One region of the Halomonas sp. AOP25-F1-15 genome, then DNA from elsewhere that is predicted to be linked to it. Evidence: predicted binding sites of a transcription regulator. Region 1 holds the regulator's gene; the other holds the start of a gene.
The links. Region 1 encodes sigma-54, which starts transcription at its own class of promoters, with help from an activator protein. Its sites were predicted from a motif close to TGGCACNNNNNTTGCTNT; they were not measured.
Positions count from the first base shown of each region.

Region 2: a site for sigma-54 is predicted at 1,813-1,830, ahead of ACT3TF_RS07595 (NCS1 family nucleobase:cation symporter-1). Genes of this name have one in related genera too.

Region 1 covers NZ_JBQSXV010000002.1:485,895-490,108, reverse strand. The annotation lists gene lptA (lipopolysaccharide transport periplasmic protein LptA) at 1-260, shown strand, start outside; gene lptB (LPS export ABC transporter ATP-binding protein) at 272-1,021, shown strand; gene ACT3TF_RS05545 (RNA polymerase factor sigma-54) at 1,145-2,557, shown strand; gene hpf (ribosome hibernation-promoting factor, HPF/YfiA family) at 2,717-3,025, shown strand; gene ACT3TF_RS05535 (PTS sugar transporter subunit IIA) at 3,030-3,500, shown strand; gene rapZ (RNase adapter RapZ) at 3,563-4,214, shown strand, end outside.
Region 2 covers NZ_JBQSXV010000003.1:362,584-366,797, forward strand. The annotation lists gene hydA (dihydropyrimidinase) at 1-462, opposite strand, end outside; gene ACT3TF_RS07590 (nitrilase-related carbon-nitrogen hydrolase) at 495-1,361, opposite strand; gene ACT3TF_RS07595 (NCS1 family nucleobase:cation symporter-1) at 1,950-3,470, shown strand; gene ACT3TF_RS07600 (LysR family transcriptional regulator) at 3,488-4,214, opposite strand, start outside.

The DNA of each region.
Region 1 (4,214 bases):
CGACCGGTGAGCGTGCTTATTTGCGCCATCAGGCCGAAGGGCAAGAAGGCCCGACGGAAGGCTGGGCTCGGCGGATTATTTATCACGTCGCCGAACGCCGAGTGGAGCTCGTTGATCAAGCTGAATTGACACAGCAGGACGACAAATTTACCGGAGGTCGGCTTGAATATTTCATCGACCGTGAAGTGATTCAAGCGCGCTCAGACGTTGAAGGTAGCGAGCCGCAGCGTATACGCATGACTATTCAGCCTGAACAATAGAGAGTCTATCGATGGCAACTGCTGACAATGCGCCGATAAAAACACTATATGCCCACCACTTGGCAAAAAGTTACAAACGCCGCCGAGTGGTTAAAGATATTAACTTGGAAATCTCCCAAGGCAGCGTCGTTGGCTTACTCGGCCCTAACGGCGCGGGCAAAACCACGTCGTTTTATATGATTGTCGGGCTGGTCAAATCTGACGCCGGCAAAGTGGGTATTGACGACTTAGATTTAACTCGTGCTCCGATGCATGAGCGCGCAGCGGCAGGCATTGGCTACCTGCCCCAAGAAGCGTCTATTTTTCGCAAATTATCGGTTGCCGATAACATTATGGCGATATTAGAAACGCGCAAAGAGCTCGACCGCCCAGGTCGCGAAGAGCGCCTGGAGGCTCTGCTTGAAGATTTCCATATCACCCATATTCGCGACAACCTAGGCATGAGCCTCTCAGGGGGAGAGCGTCGCCGTGTAGAAATTGCCCGCTCGCTAGCGACCGAACCCGCCTTCATCTTGCTAGATGAGCCCTTTGCCGGGGTTGACCCCATTTCAGTGGGCGAGATTAAAACCATCATTCGCGCGCTGAAACAGCGCCACATTGGCGTTCTGATTACCGACCATAACGTCCGTGAAACGCTGGACATTTGCGATATCGCTTATATTGTCGGCGATGGCCATATCATCGCCAGCGGCCCCCCGGCATCTATCCTCACTAACCAGCAAGTCAGGGATGTTTATCTGGGCGCAGATTTTCGTCTGTAGGCTTATTTTTGCCCATAAATCCCGCCTTATAACGCTTTAACTACCAATGGCATGCTTATTGCACTTGCACCCAGCTCCCACTCGCACTAGGGTAAAGCATTCCGATTAACGAGTGGTTCTCAAATGGTCATGAAAGCTTCTCTTCAACTGCGCATTGGGACACAGCTGACCATGACACCTCAGCTGCAGCAGGCTATCGCCCTGCTGCAGCTATCGACTCTGGATCTTCGTCAGGAAATTCAGCAGGCCTTAGATGCCAACCCCATGCTGGAACAGGAAGATGAGTTCGGTGAAGAGGCCGTAAGCGAGCCTAAAGAGGAGGAGTGGTCAGAGAGCATTCCCACCGAGCTTTCCGTTGATAGCGACTGGTCGGACACCTATCAAGACATTGGCGGCACTGGCAGCAGCAGCGAGGGCCCTGATTTTGAGCGCCAGGCTGCCGAACAGAGCCTTCATGGCCACCTATTGTGGCAACTCGCCATGACCGATTTTAGTGTGCGTGAACAGCTGGTTTCCGAGAGCCTCATTGATGCACTAGATGCCAACGGCTATTTGACCCAGCCGCTTAATGATATTCGTGAAGGGCTACGCGCCCAGGGCATTGATAGCCTTAGCCAGCGCGAAGTCGAAACGACATTATTAAAACTGCAGCAATTCGAGCCCACCGGTATTTTTGCCCGCGACCTGCGTGAATGCTTGATGCTGCAGCTCGCCGCCCTGCCAGATGATACGCCACTGCTAGTGCCTGCTCGTAGGCTAGTGCGTCAGTTTCTTGAAGCGCTCAGCAAAGATGACATGCGCTTACTCAAGCGACGCTTAGGACTCGATGACGAGCAGCTAGCCGATGTCATCCAGCTAATTCGCAGCCTAGATCCACGCCCAGGCAGCGCTTATGGCGTGACCAACGACAGCTACATCACGCCCGACCTGGTGGTGCGTCATGATAATGAAGGCTGGCATTTAGAGCTCAATCAGGACGCCCTGCCTCGGTTAAGAATCCAACCTGATTACGCCAGCCTGATAAAGCGTGCGGACAAAAGTCAGGATAATCAGTTTTTGAAAGAACACCTGCAGGAAGCGCGCTGGTTAATTAAAAGCCTTTCGAGTCGTAACGACACGCTGCTGCGAGTGGGCCGTGAAATCATTACCCGTCAAATCGGCTTTCTCGAACATGGCGAAGAATCCATGAAACCGCTGATTTTGGCCGATATAGCCGCAGCCGTTGAAATGCATGAATCAACGATTTCACGGGTGACAACGCAGAAATATATTCATACGCCGCGTGGCGTGTTCGAGCTGAAATACTTTTTCTCTAGCCAAGTGAGTGGCCAGGATGGCGACAGCCACTCCAGTACCGCGATCCGCGCCCGCCTGAAAAAGCTGGTTCACGAAGAAGCGCCCAGCAAACCGCTTTCTGATAGCCGCTTAGTGACATTATTAGAAGAAGGTGGCATTCAAGTTGCAAGGCGTACGGTAGCCAAATATCGTGAAGCCATGGGCATTCCCTCTTCCAGTGAGCGGCGCCGTTTGCGCTAGGATCTGCCAGGTTGCAGCGAAACTCTCGACAAGGGCTTTGCAACGGGGCAAAAAGGGTTACAATCAAAAGGGCTACATATCTAAGTACTAAGTACAGTCCCTAAGTACGGTTCCTAAGCACGGTTCCTAAGTACAGTCCGATAGATAAGGAGTACGTCAATGCAAGTAAATATCACTGGTCATCACGTAGAACTGACTGACGCCTTGCGTGACTATGTTAATGAAAAGCTTGAACGTGTTGAGCGTCATTACGACAATATAACCACTGTGCAGGTCACCCTATCGGTGGAGAAAGAACGCCAACAGGCAGCCTGCACACTGCATGCAGCAGGCGCTGACTTACATGCAGAAGCCCTAGACAGTGATATGTATGCCGCTATCGATGCGCTAGCGGACAAAATTGATCGTCAACTCGTTAAACATAAGGAAAAAGCACAAGCTCGCGCCCAAGGCGCAGGTGTGCGTTAATTCAATGACGTTGGAAACCATACTCCCCCCAGAGCGCGTTCTTTTCGACGTCCCTGGGGGCAGCAAAAAAAGGGTGCTGGAATTTTTCAGCACCTTTATCGCCCAAAATACGCCCAGTTTAGATAGCCAAGAAGTGTTCAGTCGCTTAATCGGCCGAGAACGCTTAGGTAGCACAGGGATTGGTAACGGCGTGGCTATTCCACATGCCCGCAGCCCTCACTGCTCTACGCCTATTGCTGGTTTTTTAAAACTCTCAGAAGCGATTGATTTTGATGCTATCGACGGCGACCCCGTTGATCTAGTGTTTGTGCTGCTCGTACCGGAACAAGCGGATGACACACACCTCTCTTTGCTAGGCCAAGTAGCCACCATCATGAATGATGCGGATACTCGCCAGCGGCTACGCAAAGCAGGCAGTCAGCGCGAACTACTCGACCTCATTACAGCTAAAATTCGTGAGCATTCAGCGGATTAAGCGACAATCAATGACCATCAAGTCCCTATTTAAGCCGTTGGATTAACGCGAAGAGAAACTCTATGCAACTGGTCATCATTAGCGGTCGTTCTGGGTCTGGCAAATCTATCGCCTTACAGGCGTTGGAAGACCTAGGCTACTACGCGATTGATAACCTTCCCGTCATGCTGCTGGGGTCACTGGTCGACGAATTACGCGACCAGAGTGATCGTACCCATCTGGCGGTCAGCATTGATGCACGCAACTTACCGGGGGCTCTTGAACGCCTGCCCTCGCTATTACAAGAGTTGCGCCAGCGCACCATTGATTTCCAAGTTATCTACCTAACCACTGATGCCCGAATTCTTCTAGAGCGTTACTCCGCCACACGCCGCCGACATCCGTTGACGCGCAATAGTGAAATGACCCTTGAAGAGGCTATCAATAAAGAAGAAGAGACCCTGCATGACATACGTGATCTAGCCGATCTATTGATCGACACATCGCGACTGTCAGTACACGACCTACGCCGCCGGATTACTGACCAGGTGGCTCACCAGCAGTGCGACCAGTTGACGTTGACGTTTGAATCGTTCGGTTATAAGCGTGGGGTACCCTTGGATGCTGACCTCGTCTTCGACGTGCGCTGCCTGCCCAATCCTTACTGGGACCCAACGCTGCGACAATCGACAGGCCGTGACGCCAACATCGTTGCCTTCTTAAAAGGCTATCCCG
Region 2 (4,214 bases), on a different contig from region 1:
GGCCATAAAATGCTTAAAACTGTTAACGCCATGCTCGCGCACCAGAGTGCCCATTTCCTCTTTAACGCTTTCATCCCACCAGGTAATGGCGACGTGAAACGCAAAGTCAGTGGCGGCTTTTTCTGCCCAGCCTTGCCAGGTTTCGAAGGCTTCTAGCAGCGACTGGCCGGGGCTTGGGATGACAAAGTCAATAATCGTTGTGGTGCCACCTGCCATAGCCGCGGCGGTGCCGGTGTAAAAATCTTCGCTGGCCACCGCGCCCATAAACGGCATCTGCATATGGGTATGCGGGTCGATACCGCCGGGCATTACCAACTGATGGCTGGCATCAACCGTCTCACAGCCTTCAGGGATGTCTAGATCCGTGCCAATGGCATGAATCTTACCGTCTACGCAGAGCACGTCGGCCCGGTAGGTGTCTGCGTGAGTGACCACCGTGCCGCCTTTGATTAATAAGCTCATCGTTCGCTCCTTGGATGATTGTTTGGACAGTGCTATTCGCCGTCGGTGAGACGGGTGTAGGTTTCCGGGCGGCGGTCGCGGAAGAACTGCCAGTTGTTACGGGCTTCTCGCACCATGTCCAAATCAATCTCGTGGACGAGGAGTTCATCGTTGGTTTCGCTAGCCTGAGCTTCGATTTTGCCGCGGGGGTTGACGATGTAACTGGAGCCGTAGAAATTGCCGATATTCCACGGTGCTTCAGTGCCTACACGGTTGATGGCAGCAATAAAGCAGCCGTTGGCTGCCGCAGAGGCGGGTTGTTCAAGCTCCCAAAGATATTGAGAAAGCCCCGCCACGGTGGCAGAGGGGTTGAAAATCACTTCGGCACCGTTGAGCGCAAGCGCCCGCCAGCCTTCGGGGAAATGGCGGTCATAGCAGATATACACGCCAATTTTGCCGTAGGCAGTATCAAACACCGGCCAGTTGGATTGCCCAGGTTTGAAGAAGAACTTCTCCCAAAAACCGGCCACTTGAGGGATATGCGTTTTGTGGTATTTGCCCAAGTAGCTGCCATCGGCATCGAACACGGCGGCGGTGTTGTAGTAAACGCCGGTTTCGGTTTCTTCATAGATCGGAACAATAATGACCATGCGGTGCTCAGCGGCCAGTTTTTGCATCATCTGGCAGGTGGGGCCTTCGGGTACGCGCTCGGCGGCGGCGTACCATTTGCCGTCTTGGCTGGGGCAAAAGTACGGCTGATTAAAGACTTCCTGAAAGCACAGCACCTGCACGCCCTGGTCTGCGGCTTGCTGAATCATCGGTAGATGGGCTTCGTTCATCGCGTCACGAATGGCCGCGGGCGAAAGCTCGGTGCTGGTTTTTAAGCCCATTTGAATTAAGCCGATTTTCATCTTCTGCATTAGACGCTCCCTCTAATTGTTGGTGTAAAGCGTTTGTTTGAGTCTTAAGCGTTGTCTAATAAAGCTGACAATCAAGACAGCTTTTCTTAAAAGTATCGTTGGCTTGGTGGTTTTGGCAAGTCATCATTTATTGTTTTTTAAATTAACGTTAACTCTTTGAGTTTGTTTGATTTTATTTATATAAATAGCAGTGTTCACTCTTTTGGTGATCATGCGCACTGTTTTGGAATTTTTTATTAATTGTTTTGAATCATGATGTTATCTATTTTAGAGGGCTTATTTTAAATTCTGAGATGTTTAAAGTTGGTGCAAATATTTTTTTTGATCTAGCTTTGTTTAGTCGACGTTTGTTCGAGAGGTAACATCGTCAAAGGTAATGATCTAATAATAATATTGTTGTCCATAAAGGCAGCTTTTTAATCAATGAGTTAATTGGCATGCTCGCTTAGCTAGGCACACTTATTGCTTTGAATCCTGTCTAGGAAACTTCACTGACCGTGGGGATTAAGGTTTGTCAGGATTTAGCCGCTGTCGCTAGCGTTCAGACACCGCCTGGGTTGGACAACGCAATGCTGAGGAGATACAAAAATGCCAGAAACAACCTCTCAGATGGTGGATCGAGATGGTCTGATTGAGCTTGAGGTAGGGAACGATGTACGCAACAGTTCGCGTTTTAATGAAGATATTGCACCGACCCAGGCTAGCGAGCGCACCTGGACCAAATGGAATATCGCCGCCCTGTGGGTCGGCATGTCGATCTGCGTGCCTACCTACACACTGGGCGGCGTTTTAACCGCCTATTTTGGTTTAAGCGTGGGCGAGGCGTTATTCGCTATTCTGTTGGCGAATATCATCGTGCTGATCCCGCTGACGTTGAACGCTTTTCCAGGCACCAAGTTTGGTATTCCTTTTCCCGTGGTTTTGCGTTCTTCATTCGGCATTTTAGGCTCTAACGTGCCCTGCCTGGTGCGCGCATTGGTAGGCTGTGGCTGGTTTGGTATTCAAACGATGTTTGGCGGTCTGGCGATTCATCTGCTGCTTTCAGAACTGGTGCCTGCTTGGGCAGCATTAGGTGGGGTTGGTGAAGTTATTGGCTTTTTTGTCTTTGGCGCGATGAACCTTTACGTGGTTATTCGCGGGGCTGAATCGATCAAATGGCTGGAAACATTGGCCGCGCCGCTGCTGCTAGCGGTGGGTATTGGGCTAATGATGTGGGCATGGCCGAATATGTCGATGACCGAGCTTCTCGCGCAGCCGCCATCGCGCCCTGAAGGGGCATCGGTTTACGGCTATTTTTTCGCGGGCTTGACCGCTATGGTCGGTTTTTGGGCCACGCTATCGCTTAATATCCCCGATTTCAGCCGCTTTGCGAAAAGCCAAAAAGACCAGATTGTTGGTCAAGTAATCGGCCTGCCACTGACGATGTTCTTCTTTGCAGCTCTCGGGGTAGTGTTGACTGCCGCTTCTGAGACGTTAGTGGGCCAAACCGTTGCCGACCCGGTGCGCTTAATTGGCTATATCGACAGCCCCTTCTGGGTCGTGATGGCGATGCTGCTGATTATTATTGCTACCATTTCTACGAATACCGCCTCGAATATTGTCTCGCCCACCAACGATTTCCAAAACATTGCCCCTAAGCTGATTAACCAAACGCGCGGTGTATTGATCACTGGGGCTGTTGGGGTGCTGCTAATGGGTTATGACTTGCTGCAAAAGGCGGGTGTTATTCCTCCCGGGGTTTCCCTTGAACAGATGTATTCCAACTGGCTGCTGGGTTATTCAAGCCTGTTAGGGCCCATCGCTGGCATCATGGCAGTGGACTACTTTCTGATTAAAAAGCAGCGTTTGGATGTGCCGAGCCTGTACATGGATGATCACGCCTATCCTGCTGTGAACATCGCTGGCTTTATTGCTTTTGGTGTGCCGGTGCTGCTCACGTTAATGTCGCTAGTGACAGACACGATGAACTGGTTTTATGACTATGGCTGGTTCACAGGCTCAGCGCTTGGAGCCATCGTTTACTACGTGGCGAGCCAAGTGTTGTCATCGTCGCCACAGGTTGGGCCGGTACCCATCATGGCGCGTGACGCAGCAGAGCAACGTTCATAAAACGCACTGTTTTTTGCTTACTCTGCATTTTTAATAAAACTTAAAAACGCATCCACTACGCGATTAGGGCGCCGGTCGTGGCGGGTGATGAGTACAAAGGGGATGCGATAGTGCTGGGCGCTTGCATGTAGCGCCCGCATCTTGCCGGCGGCCACCCACTGGGCAGCCACGTGTTCGGGTAGGAAACCGATAAAGCGCCCGGTAAGAATCAGAAAGGCCGCTCCTTCGCGGTCTGATGCCGAGGCGCGCAGGCAAAGCGCATCATGCGCCTCGCGCGCTTTTGCAGGAAGCGGGTAGCGCGGTGAAATAGCGGGGTAATGGGCAATATTGGCAGTATCAAGAATGTCATCAGGCTCAGAAAAAAGCGGATGCTCTGCCGCGCAGTAAAGATAAGAAGGCTCATCGTAGAGGTGCCGCGTTTCTAAGCTGGTCGGTAGGTTCACTGCGGGTACAACGCCAACGTGAAGATGGCCATCCATCACGCCACGAATTACCGCATCGGAAGGCTCCATATGAATATGCAGCGTGACATCATGCGCCGGTGCACTCAGCTCGGCCAGCGCATTGGTGACATGCATGGCCGGTAGCGTGACCAAATTATCGGTAATGCCAATGTTAAGCTCACCTTTTATGGTTTGATGCAGAGCATTTACATCGCTTTTAAAGGTTTCCAACGCAGTGAGCAGCGTAAGCCCTGCCTGATAAATCTCTTTACCCTCTTCGGTTAAGCTAAACCCACCACGC